Regions from separate parts of the Paenibacillus sp. FSL H8-0317 genome, predicted to be linked through region 2. Evidence: riboswitches for the same ligand, from Rfam matches in the RefSeq annotation. Region 2 holds a riboswitch; the other holds the start of a gene.
The links. Region 2 has a riboswitch for FMN ahead of MHB43_RS18535 (DMT family transporter). Riboswitches for the same ligand answer to the same signal wherever they lie in the genome.

Region 1: another riboswitch for FMN. It lies ahead of ribD (bifunctional diaminohydroxyphosphoribosylaminopyrimidine deaminase/5-amino-6-(5-phosphoribosylamino)uracil reductase RibD); the one in region 2 lies ahead of MHB43_RS18535 (DMT family transporter).

What each region holds. Positions count from the first base shown of each region.
Region 1 is NZ_CP150294.1:4,671,142-4,681,484, forward strand. Features, by position in the region: gene ytfJ (GerW family sporulation protein) at 1-375, opposite strand, end outside; gene MHB43_RS20880 (DUF2953 domain-containing protein) at 602-1,327, opposite strand; gene scpB (SMC-Scp complex subunit ScpB) at 1,514-2,170, opposite strand; gene MHB43_RS20890 (segregation and condensation protein A) at 2,139-2,939, opposite strand; gene ribE (6,7-dimethyl-8-ribityllumazine synthase) at 3,044-3,511, opposite strand; gene MHB43_RS20900 (bifunctional 3,4-dihydroxy-2-butanone-4-phosphate synthase/GTP cyclohydrolase II) at 3,613-4,845, opposite strand; gene ribE (riboflavin synthase) at 4,878-5,546, opposite strand; gene ribD (bifunctional diaminohydroxyphosphoribosylaminopyrimidine deaminase/5-amino-6-(5-phosphoribosylamino)uracil reductase RibD) at 5,608-6,711, opposite strand; FMN riboswitch at 7,035-7,203, opposite strand; gene MHB43_RS20915 (hypothetical protein) at 7,372-8,679, opposite strand; gene tnpA (IS200/IS605 family transposase) at 8,874-9,347, opposite strand; gene MHB43_RS20925 (peptidylprolyl isomerase) at 9,553-9,984, opposite strand; gene lysA (diaminopimelate decarboxylase) at 10,233-10,343, opposite strand, start outside.
Region 2 is NZ_CP150294.1:4,173,395-4,183,737, forward strand. Features, by position in the region: gene MHB43_RS18520 (amidohydrolase family protein) at 185-1,555, opposite strand; gene MHB43_RS18525 (CGNR zinc finger domain-containing protein) at 1,676-2,227, opposite strand; gene MHB43_RS18530 (DinB family protein) at 2,373-2,873, shown strand; FMN riboswitch at 2,958-3,111, shown strand; gene MHB43_RS18535 (DMT family transporter) at 3,256-4,236, shown strand; gene MHB43_RS18540 (amidase) at 4,546-6,042, shown strand; gene MHB43_RS18545 (DUF3231 family protein) at 6,254-6,766, shown strand; gene MHB43_RS18550 (manganese catalase family protein) at 6,941-7,780, shown strand; gene MHB43_RS18555 (spore coat protein) at 7,888-8,079, shown strand; gene MHB43_RS18560 (spore coat protein) at 8,093-8,404, shown strand; gene MHB43_RS18565 (endospore germination permease) at 8,481-9,587, opposite strand; gene MHB43_RS18570 (Ger(x)C family spore germination protein) at 9,608-10,343, opposite strand, start outside.

The DNA.
Region 1 (10,343 bases), 500 kb from region 2:
GGTAGAGTCAATGAGCTTCTCAAACAAATGCGTGGAGTTATCGAGTGGTACAATGTGTACCCCTTGTTTACCAACGACAAGAAATGCGATTGGGCGGATGGAAACTCCACCACCACTACCTCCACCAAAAGGTGAAGATACAGAGGCATGCTCTGTCTTCGCTCCTGTCGTGGAACCAGTCTCCTTGTTCTTTTCATCATTCACGCGAAAATCGCTACCACCTGCTGCAAATCCGAAACCCACTTTACTGATCGGCAGAATGACTGTACCGTCAGGTGTTTCAACTGCATCGCCAACGATAGTATTGACATCCACCATGGCCTTGATATTTTCCATTGCAGTTTCCATTAAGCCTTGAATTGGATGATCTGACATCTGAATTCCCTCCAGTTTCAATGTAAGCTAGGTTTGATCTAACCATATGATCCCCAAACTCCAGGGGACTTATGTAACAAATGCATTTTATCCATATCCTGCGATTTCTCAGTCTCATCTGGGCTAAAATGTGTAACGAGTGTTCTACACATCACTGTACCCATCAGAAACTGCCAGTCCAAATTGAGAAAACATGAACGAATAACACATTGCTGTCTTCAAAGAGTTACGGTTTTGCCCCTTCGAGCTTTTGTTTCTCCTTGTGTTTACGACGCTGCTCCCGCAGTAGCTTGAACCACATCCGCCATCCGCCCTCGACTTGTAACACTCGGGTTAATAACCTTATTCCTGCAACCATAATGGCTGTAATCCGGATCTTCAATCGGAATTCAAGTTCCGTCCGGAACTCCATCTCATCTGACCATACCGGTATAACTTCAAGCATTGGCGTCTTTTCAAACTTAACCTGATAGGTCAGAAAACCAATGATAATGGACTTGATTCCCCATACCCAACCCGTAAGGACAGCCGTATACGCTGCATCACCAACCCCGATGTGGGTAGCCCAGGACAATTGAGTCATATGTACGCGTGTGAGTGTTTGCTTAAGCCACAGCTTGAGCGCGTCCGTTGCCCTAAGCATGATTTTCACATCTTTAGCCCACTTCTTGACTTTGCGTTTGTTGACTCTCTCGCTTCCCTGGACCTCCCCTCTCGAATGATTCATGGATTGTTCGGTCTTGACCAGAAAACCTTCCTTCATATTGCGAAAAACAATACTCGGGATCTCATAGTTAATCCGCACAATTCCATAGAGAAGACGAACATTAATATTGGCGTAATCATCACTTTTATGTTTACTGAATGTAAAATGTACATGAACATTTGAGATGAGGACTGCGGCAATCAGCAATGCGAACAACAAACCGATTCCTCCAAGCCAAATCCACACAGGCCTTACCTCCAAGCCCTCAATTCTTTTCTCGTCTAGTATGGCACTTTGAATAGGAAAAAATTCACGTCTGACCTAAAAATCCCATTTCATATTTATTTGGAAACCGCTTTATTCACCATTTATCTAAAACATTGCACAAAAAACCGACTCCACTAATGGTGTCGGTTAATATGACTTTTCAAATTAGAGTGAAGAATCCGTGCTATCATCTTCGCTGTCGATATGACTTAGATCATCCGCCGGATCAGCACTTTCCGGTTCCAGTTGTTGCAGATCCAGTTTGTTGAATAAGAGTTGTGTCTCTTCCTCCAGGTTTTCCGAATCTTCAAACAAGCCTGGTTCCGGAAGGTCTTTAATTGAAGCCAATCCGAAATAATCAAGGAATGACTTGGTCGTTCCGTACAGAATTGGTCGTCCAATCGCCTCGGCTCGTCCCACTTCAATAATCAAATCCTTATTCACAAGCGTATGAATGGCCCGCTCCGATTTTACACCGCGGATTTCCTCAATCTCTACCCGTGTAATGGGCTGCCGGTACGCCACAATAGCCAGCGTCTCCAGAGCCGCTTGGGATAAGGATGTTCGTGCCGGAGAGTACGCCAGTTTCTCAAAATACACAGCATGCTCAGGCAAGGTGCCCAACTGAACTACACCCGCGATCTTGAGAATCTGTACACCTCGTCCCTGCTGTGAAAATTCATGAATCATCTCCTCAATCGCGTCCGTTACAAGCTCCACTCGCTGGTCGACGATCTCGGCGATTTGTTTGATACTCAGGCCTTCTTCTCCGGACAAAAACAGCAGGCCTTCAATAATCGATTTCAATTTCGGAAAATCCATGATTCTTTGTTTCCCCTCTCCACTCCATAACGATATCCTCAAACATCCGTTCCTGATAACAGACAATCTGCTTCATCTTCATCAGTTCCAGCACCGCCAGAAAAGTGACAACAATCTCATGGCGATAGATATGCTCATCCATCAACTTGGAGAATAACAGTCTGCCTCCCGGCCCCATACTTTCCAAAGCGCCGATGACATCCCGTATCCGGTCCTTAACCGAAATCTCATCCCGTTTGATTCGGGTTACAGTTGTACGCTTCTCAGCCTTACGTAGCGCCTTCTGGAATGCTGCAATCAGGTCAGAGGTGTGTAAACCCTCAACCGGGTTCGATTGGGCTTCTACGGGCATATAGAGGCGCAAATCCTCGGGCTCTTTGGAAAATATAAGGCTGCGTTCCCACTCCCGTTCATGAAGATGACGTGCAATTCCCTTGTACTTGCGATATTCTATCAGACGTGCAATCAGCTCTGCACGTGGATCATAATCTTCTTCTTCCATATAATCATAATCCTCGAAATCCTCAATGACCGGTGGTTTGGGCAATAAAAGTTTGCTCTTGATCGACAGCAATGTTGCTGCCATGACCAGAAATTCACTCGTAATATCCAGTTCCAGTTCCTGCATCGAATGCAGGTACGCCATGTATTGATCGGTAATATCGCTGATGGGAATATCCTGGATATGAATTTCAGCCTTATCAATCAGATGAAGCAGCAGATCCAAAGGCCCTTCAAAAGTCTCCAGTTTGTATGTAACTACCGTCACTAGACGAATCCTCCCGCCAGAAAAATACAAAACCCTGCTAAGCCGTCCGAATCCGGTTTCCCGTGTTCGTCTGCGCAAAGCAGGGCACTACTATTAAATAAGCACTATTTTAGCTGTTTCGTCAAGTTTGCCATCTCAATTGCCGCCGTAGCCGCATCCCAACCTTTGTTACCCGCCTTGGTTCCGGCACGTTCAATCGCTTGTTCAATATTTTCTGTTGTAACCAGTCCAAAGATTGTAGGCACGCCTGTTTTCAGGTTGATTGCCGCTACCCCTTTAGCCATCTCGTTGCACACATAATCGTAATGCGTAGTGGACCCACGAATGACAGTTCCCAAGGTAATTACTGCATCATACTTGCCGCTCTCCGCCATTTTCTGCGCTATTAAAGGGATTTCGAACGCACCTGGAACCCAGGCTACATCCACTTCCTCATCCTTCACGCCGTGACGTTTGAATGCATCGAGCGCTGCGCTAAGCAATTTGCTCGTGATGAATTCGTTGAAACGTCCAACAACAACTCCATATCTTAATCCTTCTGATACTAAATGTCCTTCAAAAAATTGTGCCATTCATGTCATCTCCCTAACGGTATAATGTAATGTAAGTAACGGAAATCCCTAATCAATCTCTTCCATAAATTACATGGTGAACGTTATTCATCTAAAATTATTTACTCTTCGTTCTGCTCGATATCATCAAACTTGAGCATATGCCCCAACTTGGCTTGCTTGGTGTGAAGATACACCGTATTGTCCTCGTTCTCCTCCATCTGGATCGCGACACGCTCTACCACTTCAAGTCCATATCCTTCAAGGCCTTTAATTTTACGAGGGTTGTTAGTTAACAGTCTGATCTGACGAACTCCAAGGTCTTTTAGAATTTGAGCGCCAATTCCGTAATCACGCAAGTCGGCAGCAAAACCCAAACTCAGGTTTGCGTCAACAGTATCCATACCTTCCTCTTGCAGCTTATAGGCTTTGAGCTTGTTAATCAGCCCAATCCCCCGACCTTCCTGTCTCATATATAACAGTACGCCATTGCCTTCCTCGTGAATCTGTTTGAGTGCCGCATCAAACTGCGGACCACAGTCACAACGATGCGAATGGAATACATCACCTGTCAAACATTCAGAGTGCACACGTACAAGCACAGGTTTCGAACCATCAATTTCTCCTTTGACCAAAGCCACATGTTCCTTATTGTCCACAGCATTTGTATAAGCCACCGCTTGAAACTCACCAAAGTCTGTTGGCATACGCACAGCCACTTCACGTTGAACCAGCTGTTCTTTTTCGTTACGGTAACGAATCATGTCCTGAATACTGATCAGCTTCAGATCATGTTTGCGGGCAATCTCCTGCAGATCCGGAAGTCTGGCCATTGTGCCATCTTCCTTAATCACTTCACAGATAACGCCAGCAGGGTAGGAACCACACATGATAGCAAGATCTACTGCAGCTTCCGTATGTCCGGCACGCCGAAGTACACCGCCGTCTTTTGCAATCAACGGGAACATGTGACCAGGCTTACGGAAGTCCCCGGCTTTCGCCTCAGGATCAATCAGACCTTTCACAGTAATAGAACGTTCATGTGCCGAGATACCTGTTGTCGTATCTTTGTGGTCCACAGAAACGGTGAAAGCTGTTCCATGGAAATCCGTATTTTGTTGAACCATTGGTTTCAGGTTAAGTTCGTCCGCACGTTGTTGTGTAATCGGAACACAGACCAGACCTCTACCTTCAGTAATCATGAAATTAATGACTTCAGGTGTCGCCTTTTCGGCCAAAGCGATAAAATCGCCTTCATTCTCCCGATCTTCATCATCCACAACAATGACGGGTTTACCACGCATGAGATCATATATGGCTTCTTCTATTGTGTCCAGAATGGATTGTTCTGACATTGGCCCACCTCCAGTTAATTTCTGTTCTCTATTTATGCAAATCCGTGATTGGCGAGAAAATCTTCACTGATACTGCGCGGCTTGCCAGCACCCATCTCCCGATGTCCTCTCCCATACTGGAGCAGATGATCCACATATTTGCCCAAAATATCGCATTCGATATTAATGGTATCCCCTGTCTTTTTCACATTTAGTACAGTTTCACCAATGGTATGCGGGATAATGGAAACCGTGAATGCCGTATCCGACGTATGGACAACGGTCAAACTAATGCCATCCAGTGTAACCGATCCTTTGGGGATCAGATATTTGAACAACTGGTGATCATCAGGCTTGATCTCAAACACAATTGCATTCTGATCACGTGTTATACTGCCAATCACTCCAGTACCATCGACATGACCCTGAACGATATGTCCGCCAAAACGACCGCCTGATTGCATGGCCCGCTCCAGATTAACTTTACTGCCAGATTGCAGCTGCCTGAGATTGGTATGGCGATAGGTTTCAGGCATTACATCGGCGGTAAAACCTCCACCTTCGAGTGTTGTCGCAGTTAAACACACGCCGTTCACTGCTACACTATCACCAATCTTCAGATCGTCCATGATGGCGGAAGCTCCGATATTCAGGACCATCGCTTCGCCTTTCCGACCAATACGCCGGATCTGACCGACTTCTTCCACCAAACCGGTAAACATGCTGCCGCCTCCCTTTTTCAAGTTATAAAAAACCTAACTTTCTACTTTCAAATCCATTTATTTATTCAGGCCACACCGGAATACCACCAATGCTGATATTATCTCCAACTTGTTCGATCTCCAACTGATTCAATTGAATCGCCTGATTCATACGTTCCACACCTTCGAAGCGGAAGCTTCCAGGTGTATCATAACCGCCTACAATCTTCGGAGCGATAAACATCAGCAGTCGATCGACCAACCTTGCCTCCAGCATGGCTCCATTCAAGGTACCTCCACCTTCAAGCAAAATTGAACCAATGTCACGCTCACCCAACTTGCTAAGTCCGTTTAACAGATCCACACGTGGTCCAGGACCACAGCGTATAATTTCGACGCCGTAGGCTTCCAAACGTTCAGCAGCTTCAGGACTGGCTTCGTCTGTTGTTAGCACCCATGTTGGAGCAAGACCATCCTTAACCATTTTGGCACCTACGGGAAGACGTAACTTGGAATCCACCACAATGCGCACCGGACTAATGCCTTCGACTTGCAAACGGGTTGTAAGTTCTGGATTATCGGCAATCACTGTGTCCACGCCAACCATAATTCCCTGGTGACGATGACGAAGGGCATGCACAATCTCACGAGCAGGCTCGTTCGAGATCCACTTGCTGTCTCCGCTGCGAGTAGCAATTTTCCCATCCAAAGTTGTAGCTGTCTTCAGTGTCACAAAAGGTAGACCCGTTGTAATAAATTTAATGAATTTTTCATTCATGCGTCTTCCACGCTCACGCAGTACGCCAACTTCAACTTCAATGCCTTGTTGACGAAGCATGCTTATGCCTCTGCCGGATACTTGCGGATTTGGATCTTCACAACATACCACAACACGTTTCACCTTTTCATGAATCAGGCGTTCACTACAAGGTGGCGTCTTGCCATAATGACTACAAGGCTCAAGTGTAACGTATACCGTACTTCCTTCTGCATCACTGCCTGCCATGTTAAGTGCATGCACCTCTGCATGACCGGTTCCACGTTTCAGATGGCTCCCCAGGCCTACAATACGACCTTCTTTCACAACTACACATCCAACGACCGGATTGATCCCCGTCTGTCCCTGTGCTCGTTCCGCCATATCCAATGCCAGTGCCATATAAAATTCATCATTGATCATTTCCAAATCCGTTCACCCCGCGGTTTAAAGTCTTGTTTATTAAAAAATCCCCGTCGAACAATCAGTTCGATGGGGATGATGAGAGACAAATGTCAACAGCAGGAGTGAAATGGATACAGCACGCCAACACTTTGCCCAAAACTTCATTTCGGGCAAGTGAAAATAGACACATACCTTAATGAACATCAATTACAGGTAAAGAGCTTTTATAGTGCGGCATATGTATGGAACTGTCCGGCGTAACCGGATCTTCCCTGCACAGTGCAAGACATCACACATCGTGACCGTGCAGCAATACTCCTGCTGAATGCTAACCTGTTAGGTCTGCACCTCTCCTTCTCCCATCCAGACTATACTGTCGGTTCTGGAATTACACCAGATCAGCCATCTGCCAATGGCAGACAGGTCACGGACTTTGCATCAAGTGCTGGACACATAGGTCCTTACACTTCCTGCATCACCGCCGGTAGGGAATTGCACCCTGCCCTGAAGGATTGCTTTCGTTATTACTTGGATGTTAGCACTTTAATGCCAAAAAATCAATTGTTTTTTGTTCCTTTTTGTCACATACTAACTTTTAATAAGCTAAGAAACAACAAAAAACCGCTTCCTCTCAGGAGGTACGGTTTTTGCTTGGAGGCACATTTTCACATCCATCGTATCATTCTACATATCAGGAAAACACCAGCTCGCCATATGCTTTAATTCTTTGGCATTATGAAATGGAATGCGGTCAGGTTCTTGCAGGGGCGAAGTCGGAAGCGGGAACTCTCTTGCCACCCTTCTGACCCAACTTGTGGAATCAATCGCAATAGCCGAGCATTTCCAGCGTCCATTCGCTCTCGGTCGAAACGTCCCATGCAAATCTGCTTTTCCCGGCATCTCTGGAAAGACACCATCCAGATATTCGACGATGACGCGCTTGTCTCTGACTTCGTGACAATATACTGTCACCCATACACCTTCCCGGACCCGAACAGCATACACATCGCCAGACTGTACCTCCCCGGTACCTGCATCAGGAGATGCCTTTGGCACTTTTCCGCGAACACTTCTCTTCTTCTCCAATGCACCTAAGATCGTGTCCTTTACTGCTGGACTCTCATCAGGCTTATCCGCAAGAGATATATTATTCAGATCAAAATCTTGAAATATTTTGTTCAGGTTGTTCTCATTAATTCCGACAGATGAATCCCACCACGCCAGAGGGGCCTGCACTTCAACCCGCACATTGGGGCGTGCGTCACGTTGCATATAAGAGGTAAATTCCGTGATCATACCAGGATGCTCCGGCGTATCCAGTATGCCAATCAGAGCTAACGTCTCAAGCAAATCACGGTAGACATATTCCTTCTGTGTAGGCAAAAGACGTTCCTTCTTGAGCGCTACTGCTGCCTTGCTGTAACGTGTTTTGGGAGGTAACTCGCGGAGCACCGTTAACACCGCACGGAATGTCCAGCGGTCGTAATCATTGGGTATTGGAATCTCCTTCGCGGTAGCCAGTTCTCGAAGTGCCAACACGCTTCCAAAAGGATCACCGTCCAACGGGGTTCCATTGGTCATCCGCCAATACCATTGCAGCGTCGTGTCGATTGCTTGATCTACACTTAATCCGCAGATCTTACAAGTGTTCGAAGATGGATATGGCGTATGTTCATGACTTGGCATACTGCTCGCAATAAGCTTGCTTGTAAGCAACGAGCGCCAAATCATGGGTGCTGACCACAAAGAGGATACAAAGGCCTGCGCTGCATCATTGATCGTCCATTGATTTGCAACTTTTTTCAGCTCAGTAATCGTTTCATCATGTTGCGGACGTACAAATCGATTCGGTTCATGCCCGGCTGCCTCAAGCGCTTCTCGATCCTTTACGGATAGACTATCCGGAACGACATGCCGCGATGCCTGCAGTTCTTCATCCCACAACGTGCGCTCACTATAAATTAGTTTTAACAAGCTTAGCTGAGTAACCATATCCAAGGTTTTATTCATCCTTTCTAATCATCGATTTCAAGTATGTAAAAAAATCAGGACCACCCGTCCAACGGGTGGTTTGCTCTTGGGGTATAACCCCCTGTTGCCAAACTGCGCCTAAAGACGCTAGCCTGACAGCAGGGCTGTTCAGGCTCAGTGTTATTTGTCACTTTCACTCACCAGTTAAACTGGTTTTACTTCTTTTTGGTCCGATTACTGCTGAATGGATCTTCGTATTCTTTTACACTCAGCTTATCTAACGCTTGATCATGTGCTTCTTGTTCACGAATATACTTTCTTACCGTTGCTTCATTTAGACCCACTGTACTCACATAGTACCCTTCTGCCCAAAACTTTCGATTGCCGTATTTATACTTGAGCTGGGCATGCTTCTCGAATATCATTAACGAACTTTTTCCCTTTAGATATCCCATGAACGTTGAGACAGCTATTTTCGGTGGAATCGCTACCAACATGTGAACATGATCGGGCATCATATGACCTTCTATAATTTCTACTCCCTTGTACTTACACAGACGTCTAAAAATTTCGATTAAGTCTTTTCTCACTTGATTATAGATTTCTTTCCGTCTATACTTCGGGGTGAATACAATGTGGTATTTGCACATCCACTTTGTGTGAGCTAGGCTATAGCTCTTGTTTGCCATCTAAGACCATTCCTTTCTTTGAGCCTGAACATCTCAATTTTATCGGAATGGTCTTGGTGGTCAAACCCTTGATCCCTCCACCCGCATAGCGGGTGGTTTTTTTGTTTCGCGCGTTTCACGCACTCAACTGGCTAAAGCCATAAAATAAAAAAAGTGCTTCTTTAAAAGAAGCACTTCATGTTTGGATCTAGTTAAGGTGAAGGTATTAAGCTTCTACAACTTCAACAGTTTCCATTTTGTCTTTACCTTCCAAAGCGTCCACGAACTCCATACCTTTAGTTACTTTACCAAATACAGTATGTTGTCCATCCAAATGTGGTTGCGGTTGGTAGCAGATGTAGAACTGGCTTCCACCTGTGTTACGGCCAGCATGTGCCATAGCAAGTGTTCCGCGCTCATGTTTGTTTGGGTTAATTTCACAGTTGATTGTGTAACCTGGGCCACCTGCACCGCTACCGTTAGGGCATCCGCCTTGAGCTACAAAGCCCGGGATAACGCGGTGGAATGTAAGACCATTGTAGAAACCGGAGTTAGCCAGTTTCTCAAAGTTTGCTACTGTGTTTGGAGCTTCTTGATCGAACAGATCGATCAAAACTTCTCCGCCGTTTGCCAATTTAATTTTCGCTTGTTTCGCCATATGTAAATGACTCCTTTCGTATTGACCATCGTTAATTGTGCCAGAACGCATGACCCTGGGCCAAGCATTACAGCACTTTTCTTAGTGTACACCGAAAATGTCTGGATCGCAAAAAAAACGACAACTTTTTTCATGATTTAGCTCAAATACGCAAAAAGCAGACGAAAAAGGAAGGTTCCTTTTCATCTGCTTCAACTGCAAAATCCCTATATCTTGAATAATGCAGAACCGCATTATCTTTTGACGAATTAGCGAGTCACTGGCTGTTTGCCAATACGTGCAGGTACCAGGTCATTCTGGATGATATCTTGATACGTCTCACGGCGTACCACGACATCTCCTTGACCGTCTTTGACAAA
Region 2 (10,343 bases):
TAAGAATGAGAGCTCTTTTCGTCTTTTTCTGCTGTATCTTCCTCCCTTATCCTGTCTAATTCCACGATATGAAGGCATATAAAAGAGCCACATATCATTATGCGGCCCTTTATTTCTTGCTATAGGTAGAGGTGTATATAAAAATACAAACTGACTTCATTTCAGGTTTTTATGAAAAAGTAAATTATGAGAAAGCAATTCTCTCTGCATCTGACATCCGGTATTGGGTTAACAAATAATCTTTGCTCTGCATCGCCGTATCCCGAATCGCATCCAGATCAACATTCAAAAGTTTGCCCTCTCGCTTCACAAGTCTACCTGCCACAAAGACCGTATCCACATTGGATGGATTGGCAAATTGCACGACAGCGCCGATTGGATCATGAACAGGGAACATATTCAGATCGGTGGTACGAATCATGATCAGATCCGCTTCTTTTCCCGGGGTCAACGAGCCCACCTTCTGCTCCAATCCCAATGCTTGTGCACCAGCTGAAGTTGCAAATCTCAGCACTTGGCTGGACTGCAAGTTCAACTCACCAGGCATCTCACCCTGCTGCAAAAGTTGTTCATTGGCTCTGGATCGTTCAGCTTGAAGTGCAAACTTCATCTGCGAGAACATATCTCCGCCTGTCGACGTTACCACATCTACACCAAGTGTAGGGGTTCCCCCATGTTCAAGAAAATAGCCGGTGGCCGGATATCCATGACCCATCATCATTTCAACTTCAGGTGTGACCGACAAGGAAGCGCCGCTATCTGCCAGCATTTTGTATTCATCCATGCCCATAGTGTTACCATGAACGATATTCACCCGTGGACTTAACAGTCCTGCTTCGTACAAGTGACTAATCGAGCGATCCACAGATCCCCAACTGCCAAATCCGGCATGCATGGAACAGATCGCATCCAGTTCTTGTGCTAGTTCGATCTCTTTCACGGTTGTATCCCAATGACTGAACTCCGGACCACGAATGGCAAGCCCATAAGTAAGTAATTGATCCCGTGATGAAAAATAACGTTCTTTGACTCTTCTCACATCATTATTCGAATACGTAAGTCGACTATCCCGATTCCAGTAGTCCGTCTCACCAGGGACTCCGTGAGCAAATACCGCCCGAATGCCAGCATCCTGAAGTCCACGAATCAGTTCATCCGTGTGGTCAGGGGAATACGGCATGCTCCAATCCAACACCGTTGTCACTCCTGCATTAAGCGCTTCCAAGGAACCGAGCAAGTTGGCAATATAACTATCTTCTGGACGGAGCTTGCTTCCCATTGCACCATAATAGAGATTTTGCAAATAAACTGGTAACGACCAGTTGGTTCCCGCTGTTTTGACAAGTGATTCCCACATATGCCGATGCGTGTCCACCAGCCCAGGCATAATAATCATCGATGAAGCATCAATGATCTCCGCATCCGGAATATCCAGATCGGGTTGAACCGCCGTGATCAACGAATCTTGGATCAGAACGTCCGCCCTCTTATACTGTCCAATTCGAGCATCCATCGACAACACACAGCCATTTTTCAACAGATAACTTGTCCGCACAAGACACATCTCCCATCTGATTTGGTTTGAAAGACGATCATATCCTGCTTACGAATCTGTACTGCTTCTGACTATTTTTTCGCTAGTATATATACATTATATAGTTATTGTTAGTATTTATCAATTTTGGGATTTTCGTTTCGCCCGAAATCTTCTGACCTTCATCAGATTTCCACACATCTTATCATCACAGTACTTCTGTGTTCTGCTTCGGGTATCATCATAGAACATCCAGCGACAATCCGAATTATCACAGATCCGAATCCTATGCCCTTCGCCCTCCACCAAAGTCGTGGCAAAATCAGCAGCTACCTCAGCCATAACCTGATGCCAATGTGCTTCTACAGCTAACAGTTGGAGTTTCAGTTCCTGATCAATTGTAGTCAATGTTCTTCTCACATGCCCTTTTTCCATAATGCCATTTAACCATTGTTTTTCTATATCCGTTAATGATGCTCCAGAAGACAAGCGGGCTCCCAGAGCCTTCAATTTGTTCCTGAAGTTTCTCATGGACAACTCATCTTCTGGAGATGCAGGGACAGAAGCGTTAAGTTGCCATCGAGCCAGAAAGTCTTGCTGCCAGCTCGCCTTCCCAAGCCTGTCCTCCGATCGATCTCCCCCACGCCAGTCGTGATAATCGCTGTTTACAAAATCGGTCCATAACCTGTCCATATATATACCTCCGTTTAGTGTAACCATCTAATTTGATAAAGAAGGTTACAACTCATCTTTGATGTGTTATATTAAGTGTAACCTCATTAACCAGTTTTAGCTAGTTACAACACATATCACAATTATACGCAAGGAGGAAAAGGCAATGACGAAAACAACAGCACTAGATGTGTTACGTATTCAGAAGGATGATACCTGGGATCAATGTAATTGGATTGTACCTTTGTCGAAATCCTTGGAGGGTCTTACAGCAGAACAAGCAGCCTGGATTCCACCCTCAGGGGGATTAAGTATCTGGCAGTTGGTTAACCATATGTATTATTACAACCATCGCTTATTATGTCGCATGCAAGGTAAGGAGCCTACCCTTCCTGCTGTAGACTCCAATGAATACACATTTGGGAATCCTGGAGATGCAACTGACACAGCCGGATGGAATACACTGCTACAAGGTACAACTCGATTAGCCCAACAGTTGCGAGATCAATTGGCTGCACTACAAGAGTCAGATCTTGAAGCCGCATATATGGACTCCGAAGAGAAATGGGCACACGAACTAGCTCGCTGGGTACTCCATGATGCGTATCACGCTGGTCAGATCGTACTCCTTCGCAGACAGCAAGGCAGCTGGAAAATCGTTTTCTAAAAAAAATGCTTGAACTGCTAGCGCTTACAGGAATAAGATGAACTTATTAATGTTACAGCTTGTTCAACACACTATATAATTGAATAGGATCTTCGGGGTAGGGTGCAATTCCCAACCGGCGGTGATGTTCTTCGGAACCAGCCCGCGACTCGCTATTTGTTCTTAACAAAGGACATTTAGCGACTGACTTGGTGTGAATCCAAGGCCGACGGTACAGTCCGGATGAGAGAAGATCAACACATTGACATGCCGTTCACGGGAAGGCCTCTTTCCTGACGCATGTCCTTGGATGAGCCCCCGTTTATTTGGTATATACCAAAACGGGGGCTTTTGTCGATTTTGCCAACTGAAGATTCCGTGTTCTGACGAAGGAGTCCTGAATATGGAAAAGACATCAGCAGCATCACCTGTTTACCGCAAGGAACGAAGTAATACCGGATTCTGGCTTGTAGTTCTAGGCGCCGCCTTATGGGGTGTCGACCCACTCTTCCGCATTATTTTGCTAAACACGATGACATCCACGCAGATTGTACTGGTGGAACATATCATCGTCAGTCTTATTGCCATTCCCGTGCTGTGGAAATTCCGGTCTGACCTGAAAAACCTGCGTGCTCGCCACTGGATTGCCGTGATTTTTATCTCATGGGGAGGATCAGCACTCGCAACGGTATTGTTCACCATGGCACTAACACATAACGATCCAAATACGGTGCTTTTATTGCAAAAAATGCAACCCCTCTTCGCTATCGTGCTGGCTAAACTGTTATTAAAAGAAACCTTGCCACGTCGCTTTGGTGGATTGTTCTTCATAGCATTAGCAGGAACGTACCTGCTTACATTTGGCTTCACATTGCCATTAGGTAACTGGGACAACTGGATTCATGCTGGAAGCTTGTTATCCCTTGGGGCTGCTGCCTTATGGGGAGGTTCAACCGTAATGGGCCGATTGATGCTGGGGCAGGCGCGTTATGAAACGGTCACCTCTCTTCGCTTTGTCGTTGCTCTCCCGCTCCTGATCTTTATGACGTGGAATGAAGGTGCGGCATGGACGTTTCCGTCCGGAACGGGTGAACAGACTGCTGTCATCCTCAACATTCTTGGTCAGGCATTGTTACCAGGTTTGCTCAGTCTTCTGTTGTATTACAAAGGTCTGTCGTCAACCAAAGCATCTGTTGCAACACTCGCAGAACTTAGCTTCCCGATGGCGGGTGTGTTGGTGAACTGGATTGCTTTCCGTACACTGATTACATGGGAGCAGCTGCTTGGTTTTATCCTGATCTGGGTGGCCCTCTTCGCCATTTCCAGACAGCAGGAAAGATCATCAACTGCGGCTGATGCTGCACCGAAGCTGCGTACAGAGTAAGTGGATATATCTGAGGTTCACATATAAACAAATAGTCAAATATAAAATAAAACCATTGCACATCAAATTAGATGAGCAGTGGTTTTTTCAATTCCATTACTCGATCATTTTCTCAATTAGCAATATGAGCTATTAACCCTGTTCTTTATTTCTATATCGCAAATCCTCCGCTCTTCTCCCTCCAACCTCATAACGAATATGCATATCATCGCACTACGTCTCTTCTATGTTTTGTCTTTTGTCTAATCCGGTGGTACGATGACATATGGAATAAACAGATGAATTATATTCAGAGAGGAACGATCATTAATGTCTTCATTCTCATATACCTCCTACGACGCCGTAGGTTTGGCTGAACTGATCCGATCCCGGGAAGTATCCCCGGTTGAAATGCTGGAAGCGGCGTTTGCACGCCTTGAAGAAGTGAATCCGCAACTTAATGCGGTTATTCGTACATATGAAAATCGCGCACGGGAGGAAGCCGGTTTGGTTCGCCCCGGCGAACAACCTTTTGCCGGTGTGCCCCTGCTCCTGAAAGATATTTCGCAATCCTTGGAAGGTGAATTTCTGACTTCAGGCTCCCGTTTGTTCAGCGAGCATCGTGCATTACGCAATTCCAATTTTGTCACTCGACTACGTGATGCAGGCTTTATCATTATAGGACATACCAATACGCCTGAATTTGGTTTAAAAAATATTACCGAGCCCCGTCTTCATGGTCCAACTCGCAATCCATGGAATATCAATCACTCCCCAGGTGGGTCAAGTGGCGGTGCTGCCGCGGCAGTAGCTTCAGGGATTGTCCCGCTTGCCGGAGCCAGTGACGGAGGCGGTTCGATTCGTATCCCGGCTTCCTTTAGCGGCTTGTTTGGATTAAAACCAACACGCGGACGGACACCTGTGGGGCCTGGAGTTGGTCGTCAATGGCAAGGCGCATCCATTGATTTTGCCCTGTCCCGCTCGGTTCGGGACAGCGCCGCCCTCCTCGATACTTTGCAAGTCATTCAGCCTGAAGCTGCGTTTCATGCTCCACTATTTCCAGGCAGTTACTTGGCAGATATGAGCTATCCTCATCAACGCAAACTGAAAATTGCGTACACAACAGATTCACCTGTAGGTACACCCGTCAGCGCAGAAGCCAAAGAATCTGTGCACAAACTCGTTCGCTGGTTGGAAGACCAAGGGCATCTTGTTGAAGAAAAGCTGAGTCCGGTTAACGGAGTCCGGTTGATGGAGAACTACTATATGATGAACAGTGGAGAAATGGCGGCAATGATCTCTTCCATGGAACGTTCCATGGGCCGAATTCTTACCTCAGATGATATGGAGATTGAATCCTGGGTTCTGGCTGAAGCTGGCAAAAAGGTGTCCGCTGCGGAATTCGTGCATAGTCTGGCTGAATGGGATGTTGCCGCTGCTCAGATGTCCACTTTGTTTGAGCGTTACGACTTCTACGTCACACCCGTTAATGCATTTTCTGCGCCCAAAATTGGAGAGTTAACACCTCATGATGAACAGATCCGTAACCTGATGCGGATCAGCGAACTGGACAAGACCCAGCAGCAACAACTCATCTATGAGATGTTTGAGCCAAGTCTTACGTATACTCCGTTCACCCAGCTTGCGAATTTAACAGGCCAGCCTGCGATAAGTGTGCCTTTGCATATGACACCAGAAGGTTTGCCAATGGGTGTTCAGGTGATGGCAACCAAGGGACGTGAAGATTGGTTATTACATCTGGCTGGACAGCTTGAAAAGTCAGAATTATGGATCGGGATGAATGGTAACCCACTTTTTCCAGTCTAAAAATACACGTTGCACTCCTACCAGCAGACCTGTTCTGCTGGTTTTTCCTTTTTGAATAACAAGATAAATTTGTTTAGATTCTCTTAGTTTACATAATAAATATGTTGTTAATTTAGATAACATCCTCGATTCCCCGTTCAGTGCATAATTTTATAGAATACAGGCGATCATAAGTTGGTGGTAAATTAACATACTGGAGGGAAATCAAATCATGGGTATTCTAAGTGGCAACCCCAAGAACGAGCCGATGCATTATGGTGAAATCTTTAGTGTATGGCAATGTTCCACAATAGCCAAAGGCGCTGTGTCTTGCTACCAAGCTTATATGAGTCATGCAGGAGATAAAGATTTGAAGAAAATCTTGGAAGACCTGCTGGACCAAGCCAAACTCGAAATTAAAGAATGTGATACACTATTGACTGAAAATGGTATTGCCCCTGCACCAACACTGCCGGAAAGACCACATGTTGAGTTTGAGGATATCCCGGCTGGCGCAAGATTCACAGATCCCGAGATTGCTGCAAAAGTAACAGCCGATACAGCCATGGGTCTGGTTGCTGCAAGCCAAACGATTGGGCAATCGATCAGAGAAGATATTGGCGCGTTATTTGCTAAATATCATGCAACCAAAACAGCTCTAGGCCTCCGAATTCTTCAAATGAACAAAGAAAAAGGCTGGCTCATCCCTCCACCGCTTCAAGTCAAAAGACCGGATTCAGAATAGAGTTTATTGGAAGACGTCTAACAAAATGTTGTAGTGAATTAAAAAGACAAAGCAGGAGAAGCCCCCATTCTCCTGCTTTGTCTTTTTTAATTTTACTGTTTAATTTCCAATAGACAGGTTAATAAAATTTTGAAATCATCAGAATTTTAAGACATCTTTATTGGAGGGATTCACATGTTTCGACATCAGAAAGAGTTGCAATTTGAAGTCAAAGTAGATCGTCCCGATCCCATGCTTGCACGTCAGGTTCAAGAAGTGTTGGGAGGGCAATTTGGTGAAATGACCGTCATGATGCAGTATCTTTTTCAGGGATTCAATTGTCGAGGTGAAGAGAAATATAAAGATATGCTAATGGATATTGGCACCGAAGAAATTGGACATGTCGAGATGCTCTGCTCATTGATCAGTCAGTTGCTGGATGGTGCTACTCCTGAGGAACAACAACAAGCCGCTAAGGATCCTGTGACAGCAGCAATTATGGGCGGTATCAACCCACAACATCTGCTCGTCAGCGGTCTTGGTGGTTTGCCAACCAACTCTAACGGTGTTCCGTGGAATGGTTCGTATATCGTGGCAAGCGGAAACTTGCTTGCAGACATGCGCTCCAATTTGCATGCCGAGAGTCAGGGTCGCCTTCAGGTGGCAAGACTGTACCATATGACAACTGATGAAGGTGTGCGGGCTACTTTCCGTAAAATGTTAGCACGTGATCGTTATCACCAGTATCAATGGATGGCCGCTATTCAGGAACTGGAAGAAAAGAATGGAGTCGTTGTTCCAGCCTCTTTCCCTCCTGAAGCCGAGCAAGAATCTCAGCCGCAGGCCTATGAATTCTGGAATCTCTCCGAGGGAACTGAATCCGCCGAAGGTTTATGGGCTACAGGAAGTGCACCTGATGGAACCGGAGACTATGTATATATCTCCAATCCTGTTCCAAAGGGACAGATACCTGAGCCCGTCATTCCTGCCACGGAACTTCACCATGACCTGGATATGAGATCAACAGATAAATAAAAAGTTAAATACTATTTTTCTCGAATTAATTATAATAAATCCTGTTTATATGCTTCGCAGCAGGTTATTAGCTATTATAAACAACTATTTTTTGGAGGTGCTTAATGATGGCAACTAAGGAACTTGCATTACATGAGAAACTCGAAGTACATGAACTGCTAACTCTCAAAACTTCGTGTGCCACCAAAGCCGTAACGATGCTGGAACTCGTAAAAGACGACACACTAAAATCCTTAATCGAAGATGATTTGGACAACTCTTCCAACGCTATTGAACAATTAAAATCTCTATTAAAATAAGGAGGGTTCTCTTATGACTACAACCAAAACGAAAGAAATGCTCGTTAAAGCCGTTGCTCCCATGGATGATATGGCCATTGCCACCGATATGCTTCTTTCTGCTAAGTCGGCGGTACGTACCTATGCGATAGCCCTTACCGAAACTGCAACCCCCCGAGTTCGGAAAGTCCTTAAAGCTCAATTGGATACGGCAATCGAAAGCCACCAAAAGATCGCAGACTATATGATCAAGAATGAGATGTATCATCCCTATAGTATAGAAGAGCAAGTTAAACACGATATGGAGAAATCAGACATGGCGTTGAAATTGTTGGATGACAATTAATGGTTAACGCCTAAAGCGACTCAGTTACGACTGGGTCGTTTTTTGATTCCAGAGTATATGAATTTCATATTTAAAGCTAGTTTTTTTCGCTTTTCTGCATCCCTTTCTTTCTCAGGAGAATGACGACCAATAGTAGTATGGGTAAAAAGATTTGAAATACAGGAGAACTATAATTCAAAGTGAATCCTCGCCCTATCTCAATATGTTCTGTGAATGTCGGTGATAAAAAAGACAACCCATATAGAACAAGCCCTACTGGAAACACCCATTTCCTATAGTTCGCTCCAGTTACTCTTTCGAGTCCAATTACGGCGCCATGGAAAAATGCAGCCATTTTAATACCCAATCCGAGGAAAAGGAGTAAAGTGAACAAGGCATCCATCCGTTCAAACACTTCAGTCAAATTGATTAATTGTACTGTCTCCAAAAGCGGGAGTGTACTATAGGCAGCAATCTGAGGACCCAAGACAAAAATGATAAGTTGATTGATAAATGTTAAAGCGAGAGCCGTTAGGATATAGGCGATGATCACCGCTCTGTTAAGATTCCTTCCTTTCCGAGCATAGGGATAAAAGACCAGGAATAAGACAACCTGCCCAAATGGAAAGGATACGATCTCCGGAAAAGCAGCTTGAAAAATCGGCTTCCACCCATTCTCCATAACAGGCAAGGCCAGATCCGAGTGAAAAAGACCTGTTGTTGGAATTAAGAAACTGATTAACGCATAGCCCAGCGCCATGAGCGGAAACAGAATCATACACATGAGAAACAGTACACGATATCCATATCGTACGGTGTTGGATACAACGATAATGATGATCATGCTGATGATCCACATCGACGTTCTGTTCAGTAAGGTCAATTCAGTGACTTCACTGATGTCACGTAAATTTCGTGAAGCCTCATAGGCGAAATAAGCTACAAATGAAAGGCTTACGATTGTCCCTAGTACTTTTCCCATATAACGGCGACACAGAAGAAACAAATCCAATTCAGGTTCCTGATGATGAATAGCCAGATGTAGGAGTAGTAACACCAAGCCACCAGCAGCCCCGGCGAGCATGGCTAACCATGCATCCTGTTTGGCATCTCCACCTATCAGAAACAAGGTTGTACTGCCAACTTCAAATAAGGAAAGACAAACAGCCAATTCGGATACGCGAAGCTCCCTAGACAATTTCATGATTGAACCTCTCCTTGGTGTTAGTCTTTCTGTTCGCCAAGCAACTTGCTGAAAGAATCTTGAAGCAAACCTACTCGTTCCAAAGTTACGTTTACGTTTATGTTAATATCCATCTGTGCCAATTCACTAGACCAGTTGTCTTTTAGAACTTTCCACTCTTTGGGATGTCTTTGATGTATTTTGTTCGCGATCCCCAACATATCGACATGAAGCCTCTGGTTCCCTCTCCATCCGTCCAATATCTGTGCTTGAATGACTTGTTCAGCCTGTCGCTGCAATTCATGAATAGTGTGTGTTCTAACTATATCCTCACCAGATGTGCTCTCATCCAGTTCAGCGTCGACCTTTGCATCTACCTGAACAGCATAATGAAGCCCCTTTTTCACAGGAACGACCTTAACTTTTGCTTTGCGCACAAGAAAAGAGTTCACCTCCCCCTTTGCACCTTTATAGGTCAAGTTGGTCCAGTTCACCCTGTCTGTTAGCCAGACGATACCCATACTTTCTTTTTGGTTCAGAACTCCGATCTTTTTGTCTTTGAGAAATACACTTAATCCTTGAATTCTTAAATTCCCGGGTATTGATGTTTCCTTAAAAATATCAATTGAACTCTGTTTGTTATCGCCCAGTGTATCTGTTGTAACACCAGGAATTCCGGCTGATCCACTGTCTGAAGTGATCTTCAGAGCAACCTCATGTATGTTCATCACGGGATAGTACGACCCTTTTTCATTATTCCGTTCCAAAATCTCGGAT